Regions from separate parts of the Diaphorobacter sp. ED-3 genome, predicted to be linked through region 1. Evidence: predicted binding sites of a transcription regulator. Region 1 holds the regulator's gene; the other holds the start of a gene.
The links. The regulator FNR, encoded in region 1, switches genes on or off when oxygen is low (the NO sensors DNR and NnrR bind a similar motif). The targets are predictions, from matches to a motif close to TTGATNNNNATCAA.

Region 1 (15,129 bases):
CCGCGGCCGACAAGGCGCTGGAGCTGCCGCCCAAGTCACCCGTGCGCCAGCTGCTCATGCAGTGCGCGGCGCGCTACCTGGGACGCGAGCTGCACGACGGCAAGCCGGTGGACCCGGTGGCGCGCTTTCACCTGGGCAATGGCGCGCGCGTGGAGCGGTTGAACTGGGCGGGCGACCCGTCGGCCAAGGGGCTCAAGCAGTCCTTCGGGCTGATGGTCAACTACCTGTATGACCTCAAGCGCATCGACAAGCACCACGGCCTGCTTGCGCAGGGGCGCGTGCCCGTGTCGGGCGATATCGACAGCCTGTGCCGTGACTGACGGCGCGCTGCCTCGGCGCCAGCGGGCGCGGCGGGCCTTGTATGCTCGCGCCCAGCTGCCCTCGGCGGCCTTGGCCGAGCGGGCGCGCCGCGCCTGAGCACCTGCCAACCCACCCTTTTCACAACAGAAAGACAGGAGACAACGCCATGCGAGAGAGAGAGAACTTGAGCCAGATCGCCACCGCCGCGCTGCAACGCCGTGACATGCTGCGCGCAGCCGGCGCTGCGGGCCTGGCGCTGGCCACGGGCGGTGCCTGGGCGCAAGGCGCCAGCGGCTGGCCGACCAAACCGGTCAACATGGTGGTGCCGTTCCCCGCGGGCGGCGGCACGGATGCCTTTGCGCGCCCATTGGCTGCGCAGTTTGCCAAATCCACGGGCAAGACGCTGGTGATCGACAACCGCGGCGGCGCGGGCGGCACCGTGGGTGCCAGCGTGGCGGCCAAGGCGCCAGCCGATGGCTACAACCTGTTCATGGGTGGCGTGCACCATGTGATTGCACCGTCCATGTACCCCAAGCTGGACTACGACCTGGAAAAGGACTTCGTGCCGCTGGCCTTGGTGGCCAACGTGCCGCAGGTGCTGGTGGTGAACCCGCGCAACGTGACGGCCACCAACATGAAGCAATTCATGGACTTCGTGAAGGCCAACCCCGCCAAGCTGAACTATGCGTCGGCCGGCTCGGGCACCTCGCACCACCTGGCGGGCGAGCTGTTCAAGCTGCAGACGGGGACTTTCATCACCCACATCCCCTATCGCGGCGCGGGCCCTGCGCTGCAGGACCTGATCGGCGGCAACGTGGACATGCTGTTCGACGGCCTGGGCTCGTCGGCCTCGCACATCAAGGGCGGGCGCATCAAGGCGCTGATGGTGTCGGGCTCCAAGCGCAACCCGGCCTTCCCCGACGTGCCCTGCGCGGCAGAGGTGGGCCTGCCGGACTACACCGTGTCCACCTGGTATGGCCTGTGGGCACCCAAGGGCACGCCGGCCGATCTGCAGGCGCGCATCGTCGAGGAGATCCGCAAGCTCGGCCAGGCCGAGGAGCTCAAGGCCATCTGGGCCGGCAACGGCGCGGAGTTCGGCACGCTGTCGCAGGCGGACTTCGCCAAGATGGTGAGCAGCGAGATCAAGCGCTGGGCGCAGGTGGTGAAGGCCTCGGGCGCCAAGCTGGAGTGATGTAGTCCCCCACTGCGGCGCCCCTCCAGTGGCGCCGCCGCCACCCCCACGAAGAGAGTCCGATCGCATGCCAGGTGAAGTTGTCGCGGCCATGGCCGCAGGAGAGGCCGCTGGCCGCGGCGTGGTGCGCGTGACGCTGCGCCACGAGGGCAGGCTCAACGCCATGTCGCGCGCCATGTGGCGCCAGTTGCGCACGGTGTTCCTGGACATCCAGCGCAGCGAGGGCGTGCGCTGCGTGCTCATCGAGGGGGCAGGGGAGGCGTTCTGTGCGGGGGGGGATATTTCCGAGTACCCCGCCTTTCGCTTCGACCCCGCGCAGCTGCGCGACTTCCACGAGAGCGATGTCTGGGGCGGGCTGGCGGCCATGCTGGACTGCGACGTGCCCATCGTCGCGCGCATCGCAGGCGCCTGCATGGGCGCAGGCGTGGAGATCGCCAGCTGCTGCGACATCCGCATTGCCGCTGCCGGCGCGCGTTTCGGCGCGCCCATCGCCAAGCTGGGCTTTCCGATGGCGCCGCGCGAGGCCGCCTTGGTGGCGGGCGCCGTGGGCGACGTGACGGCGCGCCAGATGCTGTTGGAGGCGGCCACCTTCAGCGCCGCCGAGATGGCGCAGCGGGGCTTTCTGAGCCGCGTGGTCGACGCCGAGCAGCTGGATGCGCAAGCCCTGGGCACGGCGCTGCGCATCGCGGCCTTGGCGCCCGGTGCGGCTCGGCTCAACAAGCAGACCTTGCGCGCTATACGAAAGAATGGGCCGCTAGCGCCCGACCAGCAAGCGCAAGCAGCTTCTGATTTGATAGCAAATAACGCACTGGCCGACCCCTACGCCTATGCCGACAGCGCCGAACACCGCGAGGGCATCAACGCCTTCCTGGCCAAGCGCGCTCCCGTTTTCTGAATCCTTTGTGTGTGCACCACCATGAGCTCCTCCTCCCAGAACCTGTTTTCCGCGCTGCGCGCTGCCTTTCCTGCTGACCTGGACCAGACCGCCGTCGAGGCCGCCTCGGCCGCGGGCGCGCCGCTGCTCTACACCTGGCGCGACCTGGACCGCGCCAGCGCCCGCATCGCCAACCTGCTGGCATCGCTGAAGCTGCCCGAGGGCAGCCGCATCGCCGTGCAGGTGGAGAAGTCGGTCGAAGCCATGCTGCTGTACCTGGCCACGCTGCGCGCCGGCTATGTGTTCCTGCCGCTAAACACCGCCTACCAGAGCGCAGAGATCGAGTACTTCATCGGCAATGCCGAGCCGGCCGTGGTGGTCTGCACGCCAGGCAACTTCGGCTGGGTGTCGAAGATCGCATTCACTGCGGGCACGCAACATGTGTTCACGCTCGGCGACGACCGCACCGGCAGCCTGCTGGAGCGCGCCGCGCACTTCGGCGACGAGCACCGCGCCGTCCCGCGCAAGGCTGACGACCTGGCTGCCATCCTCTACACCAGCGGCACCACGGGACGCAGCAAGGGCGCGATGCTCACGCATGGCAACCTGCTGTCCAATGCCCAGGTGCTCAAGGACTACTGGGGCTGGAAGCCCGGGGACGTGCTGATCCACGCGCTGCCCATCTTCCACGTGCACGGCCTGTTCGTGGCCATCCATGGTGCGCTGATCAATGGCAGCAAGATGATCTGGATGGCGAAGTTCGACCCCAAGGCGGTGATCGCCGCCATGCCGCGCGCCACGGTGTTCATGGGCGTGCCCACGCTCTACGTGCGCATGCTGGCCGAGCCGGCGCTGACCAAGGCCGCGGCCAGCCACATGCGGCTGTTCATCGCGGGCTCGGCGCCGCTGCTCATCGAGACTTTCAAGGAATGGCAGGACCGCACGGGCCACACCATCCTGGAGCGCTACGGCATGAGTGAGACCATCATGCTCACCAGCAATCCCTACGCTGCCGACGCGCGCCATGGCGGGCAGGCGGAGCGCCGCGGCTCCACCGTGGGCTTTCCGCTGCCCGGCGTGGGCCTGCGCGTGGTGGACGATGCCGGTAGGTCGGTGCCCGTGGGCGAGATCGGCAACATCCAGGTCAAGGGCCCCAACGTGTTCAAGGGCTACTGGCGCATGCCCGAGAAGACCAAGGGAGAATTCAGCGCCGACGGCTGGTTCAAGACCGGCGACGTCGGCAAGGTGGATGAGCGTGGCTATGTCAGCATCGTGGGCCGCAGCAAGGACCTGATCATCAGCGGTGGCTACAACGTCTACCCGGCCGAGATCGAGGGCTACATCAACGAGATGCCCGGCGTGGCCGAGAGCGCCGTGGTCGGCGTGCCGCACCCGGATTTCGGCGAAGTGGGCGTGGTGGTGGTCATCCCCAAGCCCGGCGCAAAGGTGGATGGCGACACGGTCATCGCATCGCTCAAGAGCCAACTGGCCAACTTCAAGATTCCCAAGCGCTGCTTCGTCACCACCGAACTGCCGCGCAACACCATGGGCAAGGTGCAAAAGAACCTGCTGCGCGACCAGTACAAGGGGCTGTTCGCCTGAGCCGGCGCGGCATTGCAATACAAAAAGGCGGCCTGGGCCGCCTTTTGCTATTTAGATGATAGCTGCTAGCGCTTGATAGTCGGGCGCTAGAGCCTAATTTGATGCTTAGCGCAGCACCAGCACCGGAATGTGCGAGTGCGTCAGCACGTGCTGCGTCTCGCTGCCCAGTAGCAGGCGCTTGATGCCCTTGCGGCCGTGCGAGGCCATCACGATCAGGTCGCACTTGTGCTTCTTGGCGGCGGCGATCACGGCTTCGGCGATCAGGTCGGACTTGGCGACTACGGTCTTCACAGTCACGCCTTCGTCGGTGCCCTGCACCTTGACCTTGTCCACCAGTTCCTGGGCCGCATCCGCCCACTGCTTCTCGATGCGCTTGATGTCCGCGGCGTCCACGGGCAGGCCACCTTCGAAATAGCTGCGCGGATACCGGGGAACGACCTTCAAGGCGACCACCGACGCACCTGTGAGCCCCGCCAGTGAGAGCCCGCTTTCCACGGCCTTTTGCGACAGGGGGGAACCGTCGGTGGCTATCAGGATGCGTTTGTACATGTGCAGTTCCTCATTTCGTTAAGAACGGTAAAAGCATAGGATAGTTCGTGGTCCATGTCTTGATTCAAGTCAATGAGTCCTTCGCGCAATCCGAATAGTCTTGAGGCTATGTCAAATCCTGATGCCGACCCGTGGGCGTCGCCCCTCTCCACGGCTGCACCGGATGAGGTCGCGCTGCTTGATGACCCCCAGGAATGGTCGGCCTTTGGCAAGCCCTGCACATCTACCCCCGCAGGTGCGGATGCCCAGGCGGGTCCGTGGGAGTCGCATGTGGTGCTCGACGGAATGCACTGCGCCGCCTGCGCCCTGACCATCGAGGAAGCCCTGCGGCGTGTGCCCGGCGTGGCGGAAGCGGACGTGAGCGCCGCCACCCGCCGCGCACGCGTGGTATGGGACCCGCGACGAGTGCGCCCGTCTCAGTTGATGGGCGCGGTCCAGAAGGCCGGTTACCGCGCGCTGCCTGCCCTGGATGCGCTGGCGCGGGAGCAGCGCCAGCGCGAGAACCGCAAGGCGCTGTGGCGCTGGCTGGTGGCGGGTTTTTGCATGATGCAGGTCATGATGTACGCATGGCCTGCCTACCAAGCCATGCCCGGCGACCTGACCATGGAAATGGAACAACTGCTGCGCTGGGCCTCCTGGGTCATCAGCCTGCCGGTGGTGCTGTTCGCCTGCGGGCCTTTCTTCTCCAGCGCGCTGCGCGATATCCGGCAGCGGCGGGTCAGCATGGATCTGCCCGTGGCGCTGGGCATGCTCATCACCTTCGTGGTCAGCATGGCGGGCACGTTCGATCCGACCGGCCCCTTTGGCCGCGAGGTCTACTACGACTCGCTGACCATGTTCGTCTTTTTCCTGCTCACGGGCCGCTGGCTGGAGCTGCGCCTGCGCGATCGCACGGCAGGGGCGCTGGAAGCCGTGATGAACCGGTTGCCCGACAGCGTGGAGCGGCGGGCGGAAGACGGCAGCTTCACGCGCGTGGCCACGCGCCGTCTGCAGGCCGGAGACGTGGTGCGCGTGTTGCCGGGGGAGGCCTTTCCCGCGGATGGCCGCATCCTTTCAGGCGGTACCCAGGCCGACGAGGCGCTGCTCACCGGTGAATCCACGCCTGTGGACCGACCCGAAGGCAGCCGCGTGACGGCGGGCAGCTACAACCTGCGCGCACCGGTCACGGTGGAGGTTTTGGCGCTGGGCAGTGAGACGCGCTTTGGGCAGATCGTGGCATTGATGGAGAGCGCGTCTTTGCAAAAGCCCCGCCTGGCGCAGCTGGCGGACCGGGTGGCCCGGCCTTTCCTGGTGGCGGTGTTGTTGGCCGCGGTGCTGGCGGCAGTGTGGTGGTGGCCGAGCGATCCGAGCCATGCCCTGATGGTGGCGGTGGCGGTGCTCATCGTTACGTGCCCCTGCGCGCTGTCTCTGGCCACGCCGGTGGCCATGCTGACGGCTGCGGGCACCTTGGCGCGGCGGGGCGTGCTGGTGCGCAACCTGCAGGGGCTGGAGGCGCTGGCTGCGGTGGATACGGTGGTCTTCGACAAGACGGGCACGCTGACCCGCGATGGACTTGCGCTGCATAGCGTACATGTGGCGCCAGGGGCCGGCTGGGGCGAAGGCGAGGCGCTGGCCCTGGCTTCGGCGCTGGCGGCGCATTCACTGCATCCCGCGTCGCGCGCGCTGGCATCCGCGGCGCAGTCTGCCGCGGCGCCCGCGGGCTGGACGGTCCATGCCGTGCAGGAGCTGCCGGGTGCAGGCCTGGTGGCCCGTGCATCGTCACCGTCACACGCCCAGGAAACGATACTGCGCCTGGGCTCTGCGGCCCATGCCCGCGTGCCCGCCGTGGACGGCGATGCGGGGCCGCAGGTCGTGCTGTCGATGGAATGCGAAGGCGCGGCAGTGGAAATCGCGCGGTTCGTGCTGAGCGAACAACTGCGCCCCGAGGTCGCGGCGGTGGTGCGCGGGCTGCGCGCCGAAGGCGTGGCGGTCGAGCTGCTGTCCGGTGACCGGGCCGAGTCCGTGCAGCGGGTGGCTGCCCAGGCCGGCATCGGCCAGGCCCGGGGAGACTGCACCCCGCAGGACAAGCTCGCGCATCTGCAGACGTTGCAGGCGCAAGGACACCATGTGGCGATGGTGGGCGACGGGCTCAACGACGGCCCCGTGCTGGCCGGTGCGCATGTCTCGTTTGCGTTCGGCCGCGCCGTGCCCCTGGCCCAGTCACGGTCCGACTTCGTGGTTATGGGCGAAAATCTCGCCCTTGTTGCGCAGGCACTCTGGCTGGCGCGGCGCACCTTGCGCGTCGTCCGCCAGAACCTGTGGTGGGCGGCTGCATACAACGCGCTGTGCGTGCCCCTGGCGATTGCGGGCTACATGCCGGCTTGGCTCGCAGGCCTGGGCATGGCGCTGAGTTCACTGCTCGTCGTGCTCAACGCCGCCCGCCTGGCGCGCCTGCCGGACCCGCTCAGCCACGAGAGTTCCGGCGACTGCGCTGGTGCCGCACGTGCCGTGAGCACGCCCTTGGAGGTCGTCTGATATGGACATCCTGTATTTGTTGATTCCGCTCTCCGTCGTACTGGTGCTGTTTGTACTGGCGGGACTGTGGTGGGCCGTCTACCGTGGCCAATTTGAGAACGTCGATCAGGAGGGGGAGCGCATTCTGAGGGACGGTTGATGTTCGTCAATAGGCCTACTGCGAGCCTGGTTAAAACTTTTTACTGCAAATACTAGAGGTGCCCGATGGATTCTTCACAAACAAGAGTTGCGCACTACGACGACACCGTAGTACGCCAGTTTTCTATCATGGCTGTCGTATGGGGGGTGGTCGGCATGCTGGTAGGCGTGTTCATCGCCGCCCAGCTGACCTGGCCTGAACTCAACTTCGGCATTCCATGGCTGAGCTATGGCCGGCTGCGTCCGCTGCACACCAATGCCGTGATCTTCGCATTCGGCGGCTGCGGCCTGTTCGCCACCAGCTATTACGTGGTGCAGCGCACTTGCCAGGCGGGGCTGTTTCTGCCCAAGTTGGCGGCGTTCACTTTCTGGGGCTGGCAACTGGTCATCGTAGCGGCGGCCATCAGCCTGCCGCTGGGCTATACCTCCGGCAAGGAATATGCCGAGCTGGAATGGCCGATCGACATCCTGATCGCTGCCGTGTGGGTCTCTTATGCGGTGGTGTTCTTCGGAACGATCGGCCAGCGCAAGGTGAAGCACATTTACGTGGCCAACTGGTTCTTCGGTGCGTTCATCATCGCCGTGGCGCTGCTGCACATCGTCAACAGTGCGGCCATTCCGGCGGGCTTCATGAAGAGCTACTCCGCCTACGCAGGCGTGCAGGACGCCATGGTGCAGTGGTGGTACGGCCACAACGCCGTGGGCTTCTACCTCACGACCGGCTTCCTGGGCATGATGTATTACTTCATCCCGAAGCAGGCTGGCCGTCCGGTGTACAGCTACCGCCTCTCCATCGTCCACTTCTGGGCGCTGATCTTCACGTACATGTGGGCGGGTCCGCACCACCTGCACTACACCGCGCTGCCTGACTGGACGCAATCCGTGGGCATGGTGTTCTCGCTGATCTTGCTGGCGCCCAGCTGGGGCGGCATGATCAACGGGATCATGACGCTGTCCGGCGCCTGGCACAAGCTGCGTGACGACCCCATCCTGCGCTTCCTGATCGTGTCGCTGTCGTTCTACGGCATGTCCACGTTCGAAGGACCGATGATGTCCATCAAGACCGTCAACGCGCTTTCGCACTACACCGACTGGACTGTGGGGCACGTGCACGCAGGCGCGCTAGGCTGGGTGGGTCTGATCACCATGGGTTCGCTGTATTACCTGGTGCCTCGCCTGTTTGGCAAGGAGAAGATGCACTCCATCAAGGCAATTGAACTGCACTTCTGGATGGCCACCATCGGCATCGTGCTGTACATCGCCGCCATGTGGATTGCTGGCGTGATGCAAGGTCTGATGTGGCGCGCCGTGAACCCCGACGGCACGCTGACCTATACCTTCGTGGAAAGCGTCAAGGCGACCTATCCGTTCTACGCGATCCGCTTCTTTGGCGGTCTGCTGTACCTCGGCGGTATGTTGGTGATGGCATGGAATGTCTGGGTGACGGCGATCTCCGGACGCTCCGTCAAGGTGGCCATTCCCGCCGTGAAACCCGCTCACGCCTGAAGTTCGGAGGGTCAACTACATGTCCAATACGCATAACAAAGCATCCACCGGCTTCACGCACGAGAAGGTCGAAACCAGCAACTTCCTGATGATCGTGCTGATCTTGCTGGTTGTGGCCGTCGGCGGCCTGGTGGAAATCGTTCCTCTGTTCTTTCAAAAATCGACGACTGAGGCCGTTCAAGGCGTGAAGCCTTACACGGCAGTGCAATTGATCGGACGCGATATCTACCTGCGCGAGGGTTGCTACAACTGCCACTCGCAGATGATCCGTCCGTTCCGTGCGGAAACCCTGCGTTATGGCCACTACTCGGTGGCTGGCGAGTTCGTCTACGACCATCCCTTCCAATGGGGTAGCAAGCGCACTGGGCCCGACCTGCATCGCGTGGGTGGAAAGTACAGCGATGAATGGCATCGCATTCACCTGAACAATCCGCGCGACGTGGTGCCCGAATCCAATATGCCCGCCTATCCCTGGCTGGAAAAGAACCAGATCGATCCTTCCGTCGTCGCTCCTCGCATGAAGGCATTGCGCACGGTCGGCGTCCCGTATACGGATGAGGAGATCGCCAGCGCCGCCGAGCAGGTCAAGGGCAAGACAGAGATGGATGCCGTGGTGGCCTATCTCCAGGTTTTGGGCCGTGCGCTCAAGTAATCGAGGAACTGGTCATGGACATCACCACCATGCGTATCGTGGCCACGCTGGCGTCGCTGGCGTGTTTCGTGGGCATCTGGTTCTGGGCCTTCATGCGCCGCAACCGGGCCCGGTTCGAGGAGGCAGCACAGTTGCCCTTCGCCGAGGACTGAAGAAGTCTCCACAAGAAAAGAGATAACCCATGAGCGATTTCACGAGTAACTTCTGGTCCTTCTACGTGGCCGGAATCACCATCATCGGTATCGTGGCCTGCGGCTTGCTGCTGTGGATCACGTCCCGCAAGAAGGTCGAGGCTACGGCCGACAACACCACCGGTCACGTCTGGGACGAAGACCTGACGGAAATGAACAACCCCATGCCCCGTTGGTGGATGTGGCTGTTCATCATCACGCTGGTATTCGGCGCTGGCTATCTGGCTGCCTATCCAGGATTGGGGACCTTTAAGGGTAAGTTGGGCTGGACGCAGCTGGGCGAGTACCAAGCCGAAGTGGACAAGGCTAACGCAGAGTTGCAGCCTCTGTATGCGCGGTTCGAGGCCATGCAGCCCCAAGAGATGGCGGCCGACGCAGCGGCCATGGCAATTGGTGAGCGTCTGTTCATGAACAACTGCGCGCAGTGTCATGGTTCCGATGCCCGCGGCAGCAAGGGCTTCCCCAACCTGGCCGACGGTGACTGGCTGCACGGCGGTGCGCCTGATCAGATCCAGAAGACCATCCACGATGGGCGCATTGGCGTCATGCCTCCCATGGCGGCCGCCGTGGGCTCGCCGGAAGATGTGCGCAACCTCGCCCACTATGTCCTGAGCCTGTCGGGAAGCCCGCATGACTCCCTGAAGGCGTCTCTGGGCAAGTCGAAGTTCACTGCGTGCGCTGCATGCCACGGGATGGACGGCAAGGGCAATGTGGCCCTGGGTGCCCCTAATCTGACGGATGACATCTGGCTGCATGGCTGGGGCGAAGCTGCCATCACCGCTATGATCAACAATGGCAAGACCAACGAGATGCCTGCCCAAGCGGGCAAGTTGACCGATGCACAGATCAAGGTGTTGACGGCATACGTCTGGGGTTTGTCCAATAAGGCCGGCGCCCCGCGCTGATGCTCCCTGTGCGGCCGGCTCCCCGTCGAGGGGCGCCGGCCGTTTTGCGTTTTGGAAGTTGCACTTCCTTTTTGAGATTCCACCATGAAGCCAGCCGAAGGTCAGCCCCGTAAGGTGATTCCTATCACGCCAGTGGGGGCCGAAAGTTCGCAGACCGAGGTCATTTCGCTCTATGAGGCGCAAAAGAAAATTTATCCACGCTCGATAAGTGGAGTGTTCGCCCGTTGGCGTTGGGCGATGGTGTTTCTGACACAGCTGGTTTTCTATGGCCTGCCATGGCTGGAGTGGGGCCAGCGCCAAATGGTGCTCTTTGACCTCGGAGCACGCCGTTTCTATATTTTTGGTTTGGTGCTTTACCCGCAGGACTTCATTTATCTGACGGGTTTGCTGATTATTTCCGCGCTGTCGCTTTTTCTGTTTACCGCAGTGGCGGGACGCCTGTGGTGCGGCTTCTCCTGTCCCCAGACCGTATACACGGAAATGTTCATGTGGATCGAGCACAAAGTCGAAGGCGACCGCAGTGCCCGTATGCGCCTGGACAATGGTCCGTGGACATTTGAGAAGATCTGGAAAAAAACTGTCAAGCAAGCCATTTGGATTGCGGTCGCGTTCTGGACCGGCTTCACCTTCGTGGGCTATTTCGTTCCGATTCGCGAGCTGGGGGAAGAGTTGCTGGCCCTGCAAGGAGGGTGGCAGATATTCTGGGTGATCTTCTATGGGTTGGCCACGTACGGCAACGCAGGATTCCTGCGCGAGCAGGTGTGCAAATACATGTGCCCTTATGCGCGTTTCCAAAGCGCAATGTTCGACAGGGACACGCTGGTCGTCTCTTACGATCCCGAGCGCGGCGAGCCTCGCGGGCCCCGTAACAAGACCGTAGATCACAAAGCTGCGGGACTGGGTGACTGCATCGATTGCACGCTGTGTGTCCAGGTCTGCCCAACGGGTATCGATATTCGCAACGGACTGCAATACGAATGCATTGGTTGCGGTCTCTGCGTGGACGCTTGCAATACCGTGATGGATAAGATGAAGTATCCGCGCGGGCTGATTCGCTTCTCGACGCAGAACGGCGTCAAGAACCACTGGACCCAATCGCAAATGCTCAAACGCGTGCTGCGACCCCGTGTGTTGTTCTATTCAGCGGTGCTGGTGGTGTTGTGCATTGGCATGCTGGCCAGCTTGGTGGTACGCACGCCGTTGAAGGTGGACATCGTGCGCGACCGCGCTGCGCTCTCGCGCATCGTGGCGGGAGGCAAGCTGGAAAATATCTACCGGCTGCAGATCATGAACGCCACGGAGGGGGCGCAGCGCTACACCATCAGCGCCCACGGTATGGAAGGGCTGGAAGTGGCGTCCGAGACCGTAATTGACATTGGACCGGCGGAATCCCGATGGGTGGTTGTCCGTCTTCAAATTCCGTATGGCTCAGCATCTCCTGGATCGCATACGGTGTATTTCGATATTCAAGCGCAGGGTGATAAAGCCCAAGTGGCAGAGAAATCCGTGTTCCTTGTACCCCGCTGAAGGCGGTCGTGGAATGCAAATGAACAAGCTGTGCTCATAAATGAGCGAGGAGTTGGTATAAATGCCGAGTAATTTCCCCATGAATCTGGAAGACGCAGGAAAGCCTTGGTGGACGTTTGGCCATGTCTGGCTTGTCATCGCGGGGCCGGTGATTGTCATCATTGCGGGCTTCGTGACCCTCTGGCTGGCCGTGAGCCAACCCGACCCCGTCATCGCGGAAGACTATTACCAACGGGGGTTGAACATCAACGAGACCCTGAAGGAGTCAGGAGGCGACATGACGCCTGCCATGAAGGGGCGCAACCATGCAGCTACTCCGCTGGAGGACCAACCGCGTTGACCGGCAGGGCGAGTCCTCTTTGCATGCCGGAGAACAGATGCTAGGCTGTCAACTACACCTGCTAGGAGATGGGCGAATGTGGATGCAACGATTGATGTGGATCGCGTGGCCGGCCTTTTTGATGGCGGGCGTCATGGAAATGGTGGTGTTCGCCTTCGTGGATCCAGAAGCGCTGCAGTGGTTTGATCAACCCCTGCATCTCTCGCGCGAAGGTGTGTATACCATCGCCTTCTTCACGTTCTGGTTCGTACTCATGGCTTCCAGCGCATTGACGACGCTGTTGTCACTCTCGCCCTTTGAGTTGAATCGCTGCCCCGTGCCCAAAGGGGCGCGGCCGGCTGATTGCGCCAAATACGTTTCCTGATCTTTCCGCCGATCAGTTATGAATCAGCAAAAACCCAGGCTTAATGGCAGGCTTGCTGGCTGTTGACAATGCGCTTCAGCGCATCGGTATCGACGATGCGCACATGGCGCTGTTTTACTTCCACAATACCTTCTTCCACGAACTTGGAAAACGTGCGGCTGACGGTTTCCAGTTTCAATCCCAGGTAGCTGCCGATCTCTTCGCGTGTCATGCGCAGCACCAATTCGGATTGTGAGAAACCCCGGGCATGCAAGCGTTGTACGAGATTCAACAGGAATGCGGCAAGGCGTTCCTCGGCACGCATACTCCCCAGCAACAGCATGACCCCATGCTCGCGAACAATCTCGCGGCTCATGATCTTGTGCACATGGTGCTGTAATGCCGTTACTTCGCGCGACAACTCTTCAATACGATCGAAAGGCATGACGCATACTTCGGCGTCTTCAAGCGCTACCGCATCGCAGGTGTGGCGGTCACTCACGATGCCATCCAGGCCGATGATCTCGCCAGCCATTTGAAAACCCGTCACTTGATCGCGACCGTCTTCGGTGGCGACACAGGTCTTGAAGAATCCGGTGCGGATGGCAAAAAGGGATGTGAAGGGTTCACCGTTCCGGAAAAGCGTGCCGCCACGCTTGATCTTGCGTCGTACAGCAACAATGTCATCGATGCGCTTGAGTTGCTGGTCGTCCAGACCCACGGGCATGCACAGCTCACGCAGATTGCAGTTTGAGCAGGCAACTTTGATGGTCTGGAGATTCGTATGCATGGGAACCCTGTTCATGGCTTGAGCTTACCTCTGAACGGCTGGGAGACATGGAATGCCGTAGGCCGCCGGACGACTTTGAGCCGAAGTCAAATTGTCGCCACAAGGACCTCATGGGCGCTTGATCAACGTCAAGGACTCATGGGGGACTCTACGGCACAGTGATATGAAAGTGCAAGGAATCCCGTCATGACCGTTGTTACAACAGAGCTCCTGCGTCGCTTTGACGTCCCAGGGCCGCGCTACACCTCTTATCCGACTGCTGATCGTTTTGTCGAGGCCTTTGGCGAGCGGGAATACATCCTTGCGCTGCAGCAGCGTCGCGTGGGGTCGGTAGCCAAGGCGATGCCGTTGTCGCTTTATGTCCACATCCCGTTTTGTGAATCGCTGTGCTATTACTGCGCGTGTAACAAAATCATTACCCGGCATCCGGAGCGGGCAGAGGTCTACTTGCGTTACCTCAGCCGTGAAATCGACCTGCATACGGCGCACTGCGGTGTGGGTCAGCATGTGAGCCAGCTGCATTTCGGCGGAGGCACGCCTACTTTCCTGACGGATGACGGTTTGCGCGAACTGATGGGCATGCTGAGGCGCAGTTTCGTCCTTGTTCCTGGGGGGGAGTACTCCATAGAAGTGGACCCCCGGACCGTGGATGAAGCGCGGCTGGGATTGTTGGCGGAGCTGGGTTTCAATCGCCTGAGCTTTGGCGTGCAGGATTTCGACCCTGAAGTACAAAAGGCCGTGCACCGCATTCAGCCTGCCGAAAAGGTGTTCGCGTTGGTCGATGCGGCTCGGAAGCTCGGGTTTGAATCGGTGAACGTGGATTTGATCTACGGGCTGCCGCGCCAGACACCGGAGTCGTTTGATCGCACCTTGGAGCAGGTAGCCGAGTTGCGGCCAGACCGGATCGCGCTGTATGCGTACGCTCACTTGCCAGAACGCTTCAAGTCGCAGCGACGCATCATCACGGCCGAGTTGCCCATGGCTTCGGCCAAGGTGTCCATGTTGGCCCGGTCACTTGATGTGTTCCAGGAAGCCGGCTACGTCTACGTGGGCATGGACCATTTCGCTCTGCCAGACGATGCGCTGGCGGTGGCCAAGCGGCAAGGCAGGCTGCACCGCAATTTCCAAGGCTATAGCACGCAGCCCGATTGCGACCTGATTGGTCTGGGCGTTTCTGCCATCGGGCGCGTGGGCGCTACTTACAGTCAAAATGTGAAAACGCTGGACGAGTATTACGACTGCATTAACCAGGGGCATTTGCCTGTGGTGCGCGGGCTGGCGTTGACCAAGGACGACTTGGTGCGTCGCGCAGTCATCATGGCGTTGATGTGCCAAGGTGAATTACTGTTTGAGCCGTTGGAACAGTCCTGGCTGATTGATTTCCGCAGTTATTTCGATGCGGAATTACAGCAACTGCAAGAAATGGCGGCTCAGGGCTTGGTGAAAATCAGTGATGAGGGCGTTGAAGTCACGCCCATGGGATGGTATTTCGTGCGCGGCGTGGCCATGGTGTTCGACAAGTATCTGCAGGCTGACCGTAACCGCGCTCGCTTTTCCCGGATTATTTGATCCATGCTGTGGGCGCTGGCCACGACGGCCTTCCTGATGGGGCTGATGGGAGGGGCTCACTGTTTGGCGATGTGTTCTGTTCCCTGCGCGGCGCTTACGGGGCTGGGTGGCACGCCGGACGCCACCCACACCATTCA
Region 2 (15,129 bases), 1.8 Mb from region 1:
GGTGGCCCTGCACACCGACGTGGCCGTTGAAGTCACCGTGTCCGTCTACGGCGAAACGGCCTGATCGGTTCACACCCTGGCTCTGCCATACAAAGCCGCCCTTGGGCGGCTTTTGTTTTTTCACCCGCACCTGTGCACCTGCTGCCCACTGCCTTTGCACGCCTTATCCACAGAGTTGTGCAATGACGGGCGTGGCACCGCCCGCTAGCATCGTCTGCTTGCCCTCCTGAAAGCCCCTGAGTCCCATGTCTGCCGTTGTGCCCACCCTTCCTGACGGTTATGCCGTCCCATCGCTGGATCGCGAGGTGGCCCAGTTGCGCGTTCCGCCCCATTCCATCGAGGCAGAGTCCAGCGTGCTGGGCGGCCTGTTGCTGGACAACATGGCGTGGGACCGCGTGGGTGACCTGCTGGTGGATGGCGATTTCTACCGCCACGAGCACCAGCAGATCTACGCCGCCATCGGCGCGCTGATCAACGCCAGCAAGCCTGCGGACGTGATCACGGTCTACGAGCATCTGCAGGGCATGGGCAAGGCCGAGGAGATCGGCGGGCTGGCCTATCTGAACAGCCTGGCCCAGTACGTGCCCAGTGCCAGCAACATCCGCCGCTACGCAGAGATCGTGCGCGAGCGCGCCATCCTGCGCAAGCTGGTGACCGCCAGCGACGACATCGCCACCAACGCCTTCAATCCCCAGGGCCGGCCGGTGGAGCGCATCCTGGACGAGGCTGAGCAGAAGATCTTCGCCATCGGCGAAGAGGGCTCGCGGATGAAGCAGGGCTTCCAGTCGCTTGACTCGCTCGTGATCGACCTGCTGGACCGCGTACAGGAGATGGCCGACAACCCCATGGACGTGACCGGCGTGCCCACGGGCTTCGCCGACCTGGACCGCATGACCAGCGGTCTGCAGGCAGGCGACTTGGTGGTGCTCGCGGCACGCCCCTCCATGGGCAAGACCTCGTTCGCCGTGAACATTGCCGAGCATGTGGCGCTCAACGAGGGCCTGCCGGTGGCCATCTTCTCGATGGAAATGGGCGCCGCCCAGCTGGCGGTGCGTATCGTGGGCTCGATCGGGCGCGTGAATCAGGGCAACCTGCGCACCGGCAAGCTCAGCGACGAGGAGTGGCCGCGCCTGACCGAAGCCATCGAGCGGCTGCGCACCGTGAGCCTGCACATCGACGAAACGCCGGGCCTGACCCCATCCGAGCTGCGCGCCAACGCGCGCCGCCTGGCGCGCCAGTGCGGCAAGCTCGGCCTGATCGTGGTCGACTATCTGCAGCTCATGAGCGGCTCGGGCAGCAACAGCTCCGACAACCGCGCCACCGAGCTGGGCGAGATCTCGCGGGGCCTGAAGATGCTGGCCAAGGAGCTGCAGTGCCCGGTGATCGCACTGTCGCAGCTCAACCGTTCGGTGGAGCAGCGCACCGACAAGCGTCCCATGATGAGTGACCTGCGCGAATCGGGCGCCATCGAACAGGACGCGGACATCATCATGTTCATCTACCGCGACGACTACTACAACAAGGAGTCCAAGGAGCCGAACATTGCCGAAGTCATCATCGGCAAGCAGCGTAACGGCCCCACGGGCACGGTGAAGCTGTTCTTCCAGAAGAACCAGACGCGCTTTGAGAACCTGGCGGTGGGCGCAGGTGACGATTACTATTAAGAGTCAAAAATGGCTCTAGCGCTTACTGGGTAAGCGCTAGTAGCTATTTATTTAGTAGTGATTGAGCGGTCTTAACGCGACAGTGCCCAGGCGAGCAGCGCCAGCGTGCATACGCCGAGCCCGCAGACGGCGAGCAGCAGGTGCAGGCTGCGCCGGCGCAACCCATCGACGGCGCGCACCAGTTGGGCGTTCTGCTCGGCCAGCGATTCGATCAGCGCGGCGGACGCGCGCTGGTCTTCCTCCAGCTGGGCCATCCGCGCTTGCAGTACTGCCAGTTGATCGGGCGTGCTATCGATCCGCTGCGCGGGCGCCTCGGGCGGCGGCGCCTTGCGCGTGTTGCTGATGAGTTTGCGCGCGGCCTGCATGATCTGGGGCGTGGCCTCGATCACGTCGCCCCAGGGCACAAGCTTCAGCGCGGACATCCAGCCCACGGCCATCAGAGCACCTCGCTGGCGAAGTCGGCCAGGCGCGAGCGCTCGCCGCGCGCGAGCAGGATGTGCCCGCTGTGCGGCCAGCCCTTGAACCGGTCCACCGCATAGGTCAGGCCGGAGGAGCCTTCCGTGAGATAGGGCGTGTCGATCTGTGCCAGGTTGCCCATGCAGATGATTTTGGTGCCGGGGCCCGCGCGGGTGACCAGCGTCTTCATCTGCTTGGGCGTCAGATTCTGCGCCTCGTCGATGATGACGTACTTGTTCAGAAAGGTACGCCCGCGCATGAAGTTCATGCTCTTGATCTTGATGCGGCTGCGGATCAGCTCATTGGTGGCCGCGCGGCCCCACTCGCCAGCATTGCCCCCGTCGCCCTTGGCAAGAAATTCCAGGTTGTCGTCCAGCGCGCCCATCCAGGGGCCCATCTTTTCTTCCTCCGTACCGGGCAGGAAGCCGATGTCCTCGCCCACGCTCACCGTGGCGCGGGTCATGATGATCTCGGTATAGCGGCGCTCGTCCAGCACCTGGGTCAGGCCCGCGGCCAGTGCCATCAGCGTTTTGCCGGTGCCGGCCGTGCCGGTCAGCGTCACGAAGTCCACGTCGGGGTCCATGAGCAGGTTCATGGCGAAGTTCTGCTCGCGGTTGCGGGTGTTCACACCCCAGACCGTATTCTTGGACGAGCCATAGTCCTTGAGCGTCTCCAGTACCGCCGTCTTGTCCCGGATCTCGGTCACGCGCGCATACAGGCTGGGCTCGCCCGGCGCCTCGAAATACACAAACTGGTTGATCATCAGCTGCGCCACCACGGGGCCGTTGATGCGGTAGTACATGTGCACGCCGCTCTGCCAGCTTTCGACGTTCTTGCCGGCCTTGGTCCAGAAGTCCGTTGGCAGCGCAAGGCTGCCCGAATAGAGCAGGTCGCCGTCTTCCAGCGTCTTGTCGTTCTGGTAATCCTCCGCGACCAGGCCCAGGGCGCGCGCCTTCACGCGCATGTTGATGTCCTTGGACACCAGCACCACCTCGCGCGGCGCATGCAGCTTGCGCAGCGCTTCCACCACGCCCAGGATCTGGTTGTCGGCCTTGCCCTGGGGCAGGCTGGAGGGCAACTGGTAGTTCAGGGGGGCGGTCTGGAAGTACAGGCAACCGCCGGCGGCGCGCTGGCCCGTGGAATCCAGGCGCAGGCCCAAGGCCATGTCGGCGCTGCCATGGGCTGCCGCCAGCGCATCCAGCGTACGGCTGGCCTGGCGGCCGTTGCGGGCCACCTCGGTCATGCCCTTCTTGTGGCCGTCGAGTTCCTCCAGCACGATCATTGGCAGGAAGATGTCGTGTTCTTCGAAGCGGAACAGGCTCGTGGGATCGTGCAGCAGCACGTTGGTGTCGAGCACGAACATCTTCTTCGGCCCGGCAGCACGCTTCTTGCGAGGTGCAGCGTCCGGTGCGGCGCGCGGCGGGGCAGCCGGGGGCACTGCGGTGACAGGGGGTCTCATGCGCACTGCGCCCTCATCCGCAGGGCGTGCGCGCGAATGGGCGGATGCAGCAGATACCCCTGCTTTGGTCGAGCGGCCTGCACCGGATGGGATGGCGGTATCAGGTGCGGCGGCTTTCTTGGCGGCGCTGGTCTTGGTGGCCGCGCGCTTGCGAGTGGGAGCGGCCGCTGTAGCGGGCGGGGCCGCGGAAGCCTCCGCGGCCTCGTCATCCTCGAAAACCGTCATGCGATAGGCGTCTGGTTTGAGCAGGGCGGCGCGCTGGGTCGGGGCGGGGGGCAGGGGCATTGCAGGGAGCCTTGAGGAAAGTAACGTTCAAAAAGCACAAAGCCGCCTAGGAGACCGAGGCGGCTTTGGATTGCGGGGAGCGTGTTGCGTTTCTCAGCAGCATTGACCCATTATGCATGCTCCCCGTGGCGGCCCACGGTAGAGCCGTCAGGTGTTCAGGCGGCTTTCTTGACAGGGGCTTTGATCGCCTTCACGGCCTTCAATACCTCGTCCACATGGCCCGGCACCTTCAGGCCGCGCCATTCCTGCACCAGAATGCCTTCGGGATTGACGAGGAAGGTGCTGCGCTCGATGCCCTTGACCTTCTTGCCGTACATGATCTTGTTCTTCACTACGCCGAACATGTGGCACATCTTCTCTTCGGTGTCGGCGATCAGCTCGAAGGGCAGCTCCAGCTTTTCCTTGAAGTCGTCATGCGACTTCATGTTGTCGCGCGACACGCCGAAGACCACGGCACCGGCCTTCTCGAAATCCTTGAACTTGTCGCGGAACTGCATGGCCTCAGTGGTGCAGCCCGGGGTGTTGTCCTTCGGGTAGAAATACAGAATCAGAATCTGGCCCTGGTGCGAGACGTTGGAAACCTTGATTCCGCCAGTCGCGTTGGCTTCAAATTCAGGAAGGGGTTTGTTGACAACGATCGCCATGGCACTTCTATCTCTCACGAATTAGTCGAAGAAAAGCCGGGGGAGTGGGGGTGTACTCTTTTTTGGGTGGTGCCCCCGACCGCAACAGACTATTTTACCCCGAAACCCCCTCCAGGAGAACCGACGCCCTGGCACTCGGATACGGCGCCAGGGGGAATCTGCCGTTACTCGGTTTCCAACAGCAGCGCCGCGACCACGTTGCGCCCTTCGCCTGCCAGGACGTTGTAGGTCCGGCAAGCGGCCTGGGTGTCCATGGTTTCCAGGCCGATGCGCCGCGCCATCAGTGGCTGCAACCAGGCGGGCGGTGGAAAGCGGTTGCGCAGGCCGCTGCCGAAGATCACCACCTCGGCGTCCAGTTCGGCGAGTTGCGCGAAGTGCGCGGCAGTCAGGTCCTCGAAGCGGCGGCAGTTCCAGGCGATGCGCTGGCCGCGCGCACCGATGATGACGCTCTCGGTCACCCGATCGGCGTCCACGCCGATCCAGTCCGGCCCGTAGGCGGTGATGGACTGGGTATCGGGGCGTTCGGGCTGGAATTTCATGGGCGTTGCGGAGGCTGCCCGCACCCTGCGCGGTTGTGGGGCGGCCGGGGCCTTGGGTGGAACTGTGGTCAAATTATAGGTTTGACCGAGGCGCCCTGCGCCCGGCGGGGCCGCAGCCCCACTTGTGCCCCTCTCCTCACGCCTGCCCGCACATGAAGCCCATCCGCAAATCCGCCAAGCTCAACAATGTTCTCTACGATGTCCGGGGCCCCATCGTGGACGCGGCCAAGCAGATGGAGGACGAGGGCCAGAAGATCATCAAGCTGAACATCGGCAACCTGGCGCCGTTCGGCTTTGACGCGCCCGAGGAGATCCAGCAGGACATGATCCGCAACCTGCCCAACTCGGCGGGCTACTCGGACAGCAAGGGCATCTTTGCGGCGCGCAAGGCCGTGATGCACTACAGCCAGCAGCAGGGCGTGGCCGGCGTGACGCTGGACGATATTTACCTGGGCAACGGCGCGAGCGACCTGATCACCATGGCCACCAACGCGCTGCTCGACGACGGCGACGAGCTGCTGGTGCCCGCACCCGACTATCCGCTGTGGACGGCGGCGGCCAGCCTGTCGGGCGGTCGGCCTGTGCACTACCTGTGCGATGAAGACAACGGCTGGATGCCCAGCCTGACGGACATCCGCGCCAAGATCACCCCGCGCACGCGCGGCATCGTGGTCATCAACCCCAACAACCCCACGGGCGCGCTGTACTCGGACGAACTGCTCAAGGGCATCGTGCAGATCGCGCGCGAGCACAACCTGGTGCTGTTTGCCGACGAGGTGTACGACAAGGTGCTGTATGACGGTGTCAAGCACACGGCCATGGCCAGCCTGTCGACCGACGTGGTCACGCTCACCTTCAACTCGCTCTCCAAGGCCTACCGCTCCTGCGGGTACCGCGCCGGGTGGATGGTGATCTCGGGCGACAAGACGGCCGCGCGCGACTACATCGAGGGCATCAACATGCTGGCCAACATCAAGCTCGGCTCCAACGTGCCGGGCCAGTGGGCCATCCAGACCGCGCTGGGCGGCTACCAGAGCATCAACGACCTGGTCAAACCCGGCGGGCGCCTGTGCCGCCAGCGTGACCTGGCCTACGAGCTGATCACCGCCATCCCCGGCGTCACCTGCGTCAAGCCGCAGGCGGCGCTGTACATGTTCCCCCGCCTGGACCCCGAGATGTACCCCATCGCGGACGACCGCCAGTTCTTTATGGAAGTGCTGCGCGCCACGCGGGTCATGCTGGTGCAGGGCTCGGGCTTCAATTACCCCGACAACCAGCACTTTCGCATCGTGTTCCTGCCGCACGAAGACGACCTGCGCGAGGCCATCGGCCGGCTGGCGGGCTTCCTGGCCGCCTACCGGCAGCGCCACGCCAAGGCGGCGTGAACTTCATTTTTGATAGCTGCTGGCGCCCGTCAATAGGGCGCTGGAGCCTTTTTTGACGGGTAACCCTGATATGAAACCGATCCAAGTGGGCCTGCTGGGCATTGGCACCGTGGGCAGCGGCGTGTTCAACGTCCTGTCGCGCAACCAGGAAGAAATCCGCCGCCGCGCCGGCCGCGGCATCGAGATTGCTTGTGTGGCCGACCTGGACACCGCCCGCGCACGCTCCATCGTGGGCGAGAACGCCCGCGTGGTGGGCGACGCACGCGAAGTGATCGCCAACCCTGAGATCGACATCGTGGTCGAGCTGATCGGCGGCTACGGCATCGCCAAGCAGCTGGTGCTGGAGGCGATCGCCGCCGGCAAGCATGTCGTGACGGCCAACAAGGCCCTGCTGGCCGTGCATGGCACGGAGATCTTCAAGGCCGCGGCCGAGAAGGGTGTGGTGGTCGCCTACGAGGCGGCGGTGGCCGGCGGCATCCCGATCATCAAGGCGCTGCGCGAAGGCCTGGCGGCCAACCAGATCCAGTGGGTGGCCGGCATCATCAACGGCACCACCAACTTCATCCTGTCCGAGATGCGCGACAAGGGCCTGGACTTCGACGTGGTGCTCAAGGAAGCGCAAGCGTTGGGCTACGCCGAGGCCGACCCCACCTTCGACATCGAGGGCGTGGACGCCGCGCACAAGGCCACCATCATGAGCGCCATCGCCTTCGGCATTCCGGTGCAGTTCGACAAGGCCTACGTGGAGGGCATCACCAAGTTGTCCGCCGTCGATATCCGCTATGCCGAGCAACTGGGCTACCGCATCAAGCTGCTGGGGATCGCCAAGCGCCGCCAGGGCGACGCGACCAAGCGCACGCCCGATGGCGTGGAGCTGCGCGTGCACCCCGCGCTGGTACCGGCCAAGCGCCTGATCGCCAATGTCGAAGGCGCGATGAACGCCGTGGTGGTGCACGGGGACGCCGTGGGCACCACGTTGTACTACGGCAAGGGCGCGGGCAGCGAGCCCACCGCCAGCGCCGTGATCGCCGACCTGGTGGACATCACTCGCCTGATCGAGGCCGACCCCGCGCACCGCGTGCCGCCGCTGGCCTTCCAGAGCCACACGCTGCGCGAGGCGGGGCAGGAGCTGCCCGTGCTGCCCATGGCCGACGTGGTCACCAGCTACTACCTGCGCATCCGCGTGGCCGACGAGGCCGGCGTGCTGGCCAAGATCACCGGCATCCTTGCCGGCGCGGGCATCAGCATCGACGCCGTGCTGCAGCGCGAGGCCGACGAGGTGGGCGGCGAAGGCAGCACGCAGACCGACCTGATCATCCTCACGCACGACACGCGCGAGGGCGACATGGACGCCGCGCTCGCCCAGATCCAGGGCCTGCCCACGGTGCTGGCCAGCATCACGCGCATCCGCAAGGAAGAGCTCAACAACTAAGAGGGGCTGCACGCCATGCTGTACCTGTCCACCCGCGGCCACGCGGACCGCAAGCATTTCTGCGACATCCTGCTCGAAGGCCTGGCGCCCGACGGCGGCCTGTACCTGCCCGAGCGCTACCCGCAGATCAGCGACGCCGAGCTGACCGCGCTGCGTACCGCCTATCACACGCAAGGCTATGCCGAACTGGCCTTCCGCATCCTGTCGCTGTACATCGACGACATCCCGCCCGCGGACCTGAAGCGCCTGTGCGAGAAGACGTACACCGCCGAAGTGTTCGGTACGGGCGAGATCGTGCCGCTGCGCCACCTGGAAGACGGCCTGTGGATCGAGGCCCTGTCCAACGGCCCCACGCTGGCCTTCAAGGACATGGCCATGCAACTGCTGGGCAACCTGTTCGAGTACGAGCTGGCCCGCCGTGGCGAGCAGCTCAACATCCTGGGCGCCACCAGCGGCGACACCGGCAGCGCGGCCGAGTACGCCATGCGCGGCAAGCAGGGCGTGCGCGTGTTCATGACCAGCCCGCACGGTCGCATGAGCCCGTTCCAGCAAGCGCAGATGTTCAGCCTGCAGGACGCGAACATCCACAACCTGGCCATCGAAGGCGTATTCGACGACTGCCAGGACATCGTCAAGGCGGTGAGCAACGACCACGCGTTCAAGGCCCAATACAAGATCGGCACCGTCAACTCGATCAACTGGGCGCGCCTGCTGGCGCAGGTGGTGTACTACTTCGCGGGCTACATCCAGGCGACGGAGACGAACGGCCAGAAGGTCAGCTTCACCGTGCCCAGCGGCAACTTCGGCAACATCTGCGCCGGCCATGTGGCGCGCCAGATGGGCCTGCCGATCGACCGCCTGATCGTTGCCACCAACGAGAACGACGTGCTCGACGAGTTCTTCCGCACCGGCGCCTACCGCGTGCGCGGCGCGGCCGACACGCACGAGACCAGCAGCCCCAGCATGGACATCAGCAAGGCCAGCAACTTCGAGCGTTTCGTGTTCGACCTGCTGGGGCGCAATGCGGAGCGCACGCGCGAGCTGTTCGCCGAGGGCGTGGCCAAACAGGGCTTCTTCGACCTGGGGAGCGACCCCGTGTTCCGAGACGCACGCGCCAAGTACGGCTTCGAGAGCGGCAAGAGCACGCACGCCGACCGCCTGGCCACCATCCGCGACACGTACGAGCGCTTCGGCCAGATCATCGATACCCACACCGCCGACGGCGTGAAGGTGGCGCGCGAGCACCGTGGCGACCCCGCCGTGCCCGTGATCGTGCTGGAGACGGCCCTGCCCATCAAGTTCGCCGAGACCATCCAGGAAGCCCTGGGCCGCGCACCCGAGCGCCCGGCCAGGTTCGAGGGCATCGAGCAATTGCCCAAGCGCCTGCAGGTGCTGGCGGCCGATGCCGAGCAGGTCAAGGCCTATATCGCAGCCCATTGCGATTAGGGATCAAATCGGCCTCTGGCGCTTATCCATCAAGCGCTGGTAGCTATTAATAGATGAGTGAAACTGAAGGAGTGTCGGAATGAAGGTGGTTGGCTTTGCCGGCTATTCAGGCAGCGGCAAGACCACGCTGGTGGAGCAGCTGATTCCCGAACTGCGCCTGCATGGCCTGCGCGTGTCGGTGGTCAAGCATGCGCACCATAAGTTCGACATCGACCATGTGGGCAAGGACACCTGGCGCCACCGCGAGGCCGGCGCCTACGAAGTGGCCGTGGCCTCCGACCGGCGCATGGCGCTGATGCGCGAATTCGAGCAGGAGCACACGCCCAGCGTGCACGAACTGCTGGCGGAGCTGGATCCGCGCGTGGACTGGGTGCTGGTGGAAGGCTTCAAGGAAAGCGACCTGCCCAAGATCGAGATCTGGCGCGCCGCATCACCCGATTACCGCGAACGGCCCGCACTCTATCCGCACGATCCCTGCATCGTCGCCGTGGCCACCGACGCGCCGCTGCCGCCGGTGGCCACCGCGCTGCCGGTGCTCAACCTGGACGACCCTCACGCCGTGGTGCAATGGCTGCTGGCACAGGGCGCGCGTTTTGACTATGTGCCCGACCGGGCGGAGGCCTGCGAATGAAACCCCAAGCGCGTGCACCCCTCAAGCCACTGGACGAAGCCCTGGCCGAACTGCTGGCGCAGGCCGCCCCGCTGGCAGGCACCGACACCGTCAACACCTTCGACGCCGACGGTCGCGTGCTCGCGCAGGCCGCCACCTCGCCGCTGCAGGTGCCGCCCACCGACAACAGCTCGATGGACGGCTACGCCGTGCGCTGCGCCGACGTGCCGGCAGCGGGGGTGGAGTTGCCGGTGGCGCAGCGTATTCCCGCGGGCGCCTTCGGCGTGCCGCTGGCGGCGGGGACGGCGGCGCGCATCTTCACGGGCGCGCCGGTGCCCGAGGGGGCCGATGCCATCGTGATGCAGGAAGACTGCGAGGCGCTCGACGGGGATCGCGTGCGCGTGAATGCCGTACCGGCCCAGGGTCAGTGGATTCGGCGCGCGGGCGAGGACATCACCCGGGGTGCTGAGGTGCTGGCCGCTGGCACGCGCCTCACTCCCGCAGAGCTGGGCCTGGCTGCCAGTATCGGCTTGGGCACCCTGCAGGTGGCGCGCCGGCCCCGCGTGGCGCTTTTTTCCACGGGCGACGAACTCGTCATGCCGGGTGATGTGCCGCCCGCGCAGATGAAGCCCGGCGCCATCTACAACAGCAACCGTTTCTTCCTGCGCGCCATGCTGCTGCGCCTGGGCTGCGAGGTGAGCGACCTGGGCATCGTGCCCGACCGGCGCGAGGCCACCGTGGCCGCGCTGCGCGAGGCTGCTCAGGGACATGACCTGATCCTGACCAGCGGCGGCGTGAGCGTGGGCGAGGAAGACCACATCAAGCCGGCGGTGGAGCGCTTGGGCACGCTGCATCTCTGGCAGATCGCCATGAAGCCGGGCAAGCCCTTCGCCTACGGCCAGATTCCCCACGCGGGCGGCAGTGCACACTTCATGGGCCTGCCGGGTAACCCCGTGTCCAGCTTCGTCACCTTCGGCCTGCTGGTGCGCCCCTTCCTGTTGCGCCTGCAGGGCGTGCGTGATGTTGCTCCTAAAGCGATAGCTGCTACGGCTGGATTCAACTGGCCCCGGGCCGATAAACGCCGTGAATTCCTGCGCGTGCGCCAGGGCGCCGATGGCACGCTGGAACTGTTTCCCAACCAAAGCTCGGGCGTGCTTACCTCGGCCGCCTGGGCGGACGGCGTGGTGGACAACCCCGCCGGCCAGACCATTGCGCGCGGCGACACCGTGCGCTTCCTGCCATTTGCGGAGTTGCTATCATGACCACGCCCTTCACGATCACGGTGCGCTACTTCGCCTCCATCCGCGAGGCCGTGGGCACGGGGCAGGAGACGGTGCAGACCGGCGCCACCACGCTGGGCGCCTTGCGCGATGAACTCATCGCCCGTGGCGAGCCCTGGGCCACCTGCCTCTCGCGCGGGCGCGCCGTGCGCGTGGCCCTCGACCAGACCATGGCGCATGACGCCACGCCGCTGGCGGCAGGCGCCGAGGCGGCGTTCTTTCCGCCCGTCACGGGCGGCTGACGGCGTTCAAGGCTGCTGCACCGCCAGGGCGGGCAGCTCGGGGCTGCGCCACCCCAGCAACTCGGCCAGGCGCAGCGTGATCCAGCGCGCCTCGGCCGGGGTCACGCCCGCGTCCGGACCGGCCAGGCCGGCGTGGATGCCCAGCAGCACTCCTTCTTCTGACCGCGCACCGCCGTGGTACAGCTGCTGCGCCTGTTCCACCAAGTGGCAGGCCAGGTCCTCGCACCACTCGTAGCGCGCCCGCACCTCGGCGGCAGGCGCCTGCAGGCGTGCGCGTGTGTCGCTGTACAGCGCGATGAAGGAGGGCGGGACCAGGATCTGGTTGTCGTCGTGCATCCGCCTATTGTCTGGCACGGCGCAAAAACAAAGGCGCCGCTCCTGGTGGAGACAGCACCTGCGCGGGTATGGAGTGGATCAGCGCTTCTGCTGTGCCGGGGGCGCATCGTTGCGCGTGAACAGCCAGACGAAGAAGCCCCCCATGCACAGCATGAAACCGATGCCTATGGCGCTGAACAGACCCACCTCGGTGGTGAAGAGTTGCTTGAGCAGTTGCATGGCGTTTTTCCTCCGTCGTTATGTGATGGAGCCATTGCAGCGCAGCCCGGCGGGAGTCCCTTTGAGACAAGTCAAAAATCCGGGTATACCCCACTATTGTCGTCAAGTACCTTCAATCAGGCACGAACAGGCGCTCAAAGCGCTGCTGGTCGCCTTCCAGCTCGAAGGTCACGAGCTGGCCCATCTTCGCGTCAGCCTTGCGGTGGGCGGAGAACAGGCTGTAGCGGCCCGCCAGGTCGAAGCTGGGCAGATCGACCAAGGCATAGGGGTGGGGCACGAAAGTCTGGAACTCAAACACCACACGGTGCGCATTGCGCGGCGAGGGGTAGAGCAGGTAGTCGTCGGTGGTGATGGTCTGCAGGGCCATGGTGTGCAAGTGTGGGGTGGGCGTTAAAGTGCCGTCAATTCCGCAATTCTGCCGCTGACCACTGCCATGCACCGCGTTTCCATCCAGACCCATGACTTCGACGTTTCCACCGAGCTGGCGGCGCTGCGTGCGCGGGACGCGCGCGTGGGGGCGGTGTGCTGCTTCGTGGGCACGGTGCGCGACCGCAACGAAGGGGACAGCGTGGCCTCCATGGAGCTGGAGCACTACCCGGGCATGACCGAGAAATCCATCGAGGCCATGGTGGATGCGGCGTTTGCACGTTTTAACCTCTATGGCGTGCGCGTGATCCACCGCGTGGGGCTGCTCGCGCCCATGGACCAGATCGTGATGGTGGCCGTGACCTCGGCGCACCGTGGCGAGAGCTTTCAGGCCTGCGAGTTCGTCATGGACTACCTCAAGACCCAGGCGCCGTTCTGGAAGAAGGAGCAGACGCCGGAGGGTGCGCGCTGGGTGGATGCGCGCGTGAGCGACGATGCGGCGCTGGCGCGCTGGGGCATCGCCGCGCCGCCCCAGGTGGGCTGACTTTTATCGTCCGGCGGCTTGAAATCGAGGCCCCGGAGCCCTAGCTAGTGACAAGTTGGAGGTTTCACATGCGTCTCGATAAATTCACCACGAAGTTCCAAGAAGCGCTGTCTGATGCACAGTCGCTGGCCCTGGGACATGACAACGCCTACATAGAGCCCGTGCACATGCTGGTGGCCATGCTGCGCCAGGATGAAGGCCCGCGCGCGCTGCTGCAGCGTGCCGGCGCCAATGTGCCGGGCCTGCTGGCCGCGGCCGAGGCCGCCGTCAAGCGCCTGCCCCAGGTGCAGGGCCAGGACCAGGTGCAGGGCAGCCCCGAGCTGGGCCGTGTGCTGCAGGCCACCGAGAAGGAGGCCATCAAGCGCGGCGACCAGTTCATCGCCAGTGAGTTGTTTTTGCTGGCGCTGGTCGACAGCAAGGGCGAGGCCGCGCAGCTGGCCAAGGACAACGGCGTGACCCGCAAGAGCCTGGAGGCGGCCATCGATGCCGTGCGCGGCGGCCAGAAGGTGGACAGCGCCGAAGCCGAGGGCCAGCGCGAGGCGCTGAAGAAATACACGCTGGACCTGACCGAGCGCGCCCGCCAGGGCAAGCTGGACCCGGTGATCGGCCGCGACGACGAGATCCGCCGCGTCATCCAGGTGCTGCAGCGGCGCAGCAAGAACAACCCCGTGCTGATCGGCGAGCCCGGCGTGGGCAAGACCGCCATCGTCGAGGGGCTGGCCCAGCGCATCGTCGAGGGCGAGGTGCCCGAGACGCTGAAGAACAAGCGCGTGCTGGTGCTGGACATGGCCGGCCTGCTGGCGGGTGCCAAGTACCGCGGCGAGTTCGAGGAACGCCTGAAGTCCGTGCTGAAGGAAGTGGCGCACGAGGAAGGCCGCATCATCCTCTTCATCGACGAGATCCACACCATGGTCGGCGCCGGCAAGGCCGAAGGCGCCATGGACGCGGGCAACATGCTGAAACCCGCACTGGCGCGCGGCGAGCTGCACTGCATCGGCGCGACCACGCTGGACGAGTACCGTAAGTACATCGAGAAGGACGCGGCGCTGGAGCGGCGCTTTCAGAAGGTGCTGGTGGACGAGCCCAGCGTGGAAGACACCATCGCCATCCTGCGCGGCCTGCAGGTGCGCTACGAGGCGCACCACGGCGTGGACATCACCGACCCGGCCATCGTCGCCGCGGCCGAGCTGTCGCACCGCTACATCACCGACCGTTTTTTGCCTGACAAGGCCATCGACCTGATCGACGAGGCCGCGGCCAAGATCAAGATCGAGATCGACTCCAAGCCCGAGTCGATGGATAAGCTCGAGCGCCGCATGATCCAGCTCAAGATCGAGCGCGAGGCGATGAAGAAAGAGACCGATGAGGCCTCGCAAAAACGCCTGCAGCTCATCGAGGAAGAGTTGGGCAATGTGGAGCGCGAGTACGCCGATCTGGAAGAGGTCTGGAAAGCCGAGAAGGCCAGCGCGCAGGGCTCTGAGCAGATCCGCAAGGACATCGATGCCATCCGCACACAGATCGACGACCTGAAGCGCAAGGGCGACTTCAACAAGGTCGCCGAGCTGCAGTACGGCACGCTGCCAGAACTGGAAAAGCGCCTGAAGGAAGCGCAGGACAGCGAGGCCGGCGGCACGGGCACCAAGCACAAGCTGCTGCGCACCCAGGTGGGTGCCGAGGAAATCGCCGAGGTGGTCAGCCGCGCCACCGGCATTCCCGTGGCCAAGATGATGCAGGGCGAGAAGGACAAGCTGCTGCACATGGAGGAGAAGCTGCACGAGCGCGTGGTGGGCCAGGACGAGGCGATCTCCGCCGTGGCCAATGCCATCCGCCGCTCGCGCTCGGGCCTGTCGGACCCCAACCGGCCGCTGGGCAGCTTCCTGTTCCTGGGGCCCACGGGCGTGGGCAAGACCGAGCTGTGCAAGGCGCTGGCCGGGTTCCTCTTCGACAGTGAAGAGCATCTGGTGCGCATCGACATGAGCGAGTTCATGGAAAAGCATAGCGTCGCGCGCTTGATTGGTGCGCCTCCCGGCTATGTGGGCTATGAAGAGGGCGGCTACCTGACCGAGGCCGTGCGCCGCAAGCCCTACAGCGTGCTGCTGCTGGATGAGGTGGAAAAGGCCCACCCCGACGTGTTCAACGTGCTGCTCCAGGTGCTGGACGACGGACGCCTGACCGATGGCCAGGGGCGCACCGTGGATTTCAAGAACACGGTGATCGTGATG

Region 2: a site for FNR is predicted at 12,059-12,072, ahead of PCQ86_RS14670 (DUF3149 domain-containing protein). Genes of this name have one in related genera too.

Annotation. Positions count from the first base shown of each region.
Region 1 covers NZ_CP115182.1:1,224,411-1,239,539, forward strand. Annotated here, with positions in the region: gene PCQ86_RS05955 (malonyl-CoA decarboxylase) at 1-320, shown strand, start outside; gene PCQ86_RS05960 (Bug family tripartite tricarboxylate transporter substrate binding protein) at 467-1,492, shown strand; gene PCQ86_RS05965 (enoyl-CoA hydratase/isomerase family protein) at 1,560-2,387, shown strand; gene PCQ86_RS05970 (malonate--CoA ligase) at 2,409-3,968, shown strand; gene PCQ86_RS05975 (universal stress protein) at 4,074-4,517, opposite strand; gene PCQ86_RS05980 (heavy metal translocating P-type ATPase) at 4,626-7,031, shown strand; gene ccoS (cbb3-type cytochrome oxidase assembly protein CcoS) at 7,033-7,170, shown strand; gene ccoN (cytochrome-c oxidase, cbb3-type subunit I) at 7,236-8,675, shown strand; gene ccoO (cytochrome-c oxidase, cbb3-type subunit II) at 8,695-9,327, shown strand; gene PCQ86_RS06000 (cbb3-type cytochrome oxidase subunit 3) at 9,342-9,479, shown strand; gene ccoP (cytochrome-c oxidase, cbb3-type subunit III) at 9,509-10,423, shown strand; gene ccoG (cytochrome c oxidase accessory protein CcoG) at 10,508-11,950, shown strand; gene PCQ86_RS06015 (FixH family protein) at 12,012-12,290, shown strand; gene PCQ86_RS06020 (hypothetical protein) at 12,367-12,654, shown strand; gene fnr (fumarate/nitrate reduction transcriptional regulator Fnr) at 12,695-13,438, opposite strand; gene hemN (oxygen-independent coproporphyrinogen III oxidase) at 13,610-14,992, shown strand; gene PCQ86_RS06035 (sulfite exporter TauE/SafE family protein) at 14,996-15,129, shown strand, end outside.
Region 2 covers NZ_CP115182.1:3,018,686-3,033,814, reverse strand. Annotated here, with positions in the region: gene rplI (50S ribosomal protein L9) at 1-64, shown strand, start outside; gene dnaB (replicative DNA helicase) at 246-1,664, shown strand; gene PCQ86_RS14725 (hypothetical protein) at 1,736-2,101, opposite strand; gene PCQ86_RS14720 (PhoH family protein) at 2,101-3,864, opposite strand; gene PCQ86_RS14715 (peroxiredoxin) at 4,020-4,508, opposite strand; gene PCQ86_RS14710 (Mth938-like domain-containing protein) at 4,673-5,047, opposite strand; gene PCQ86_RS14705 (pyridoxal phosphate-dependent aminotransferase) at 5,200-6,432, shown strand; gene PCQ86_RS14700 (homoserine dehydrogenase) at 6,503-7,864, shown strand; gene thrC (threonine synthase) at 7,880-9,310, shown strand; gene mobB (molybdopterin-guanine dinucleotide biosynthesis protein B) at 9,390-9,941, shown strand; gene PCQ86_RS14685 (molybdopterin molybdotransferase MoeA) at 9,938-11,182, shown strand; gene moaD (molybdopterin converting factor subunit 1) at 11,179-11,442, shown strand; gene PCQ86_RS14675 (hypothetical protein) at 11,449-11,778, opposite strand; gene PCQ86_RS14670 (DUF3149 domain-containing protein) at 11,857-11,997, opposite strand; gene PCQ86_RS14665 (hypothetical protein) at 12,110-12,364, opposite strand; gene moaE (molybdopterin synthase catalytic subunit MoaE) at 12,431-12,907, shown strand; gene clpB (ATP-dependent chaperone ClpB) at 12,976-15,129, shown strand, end outside.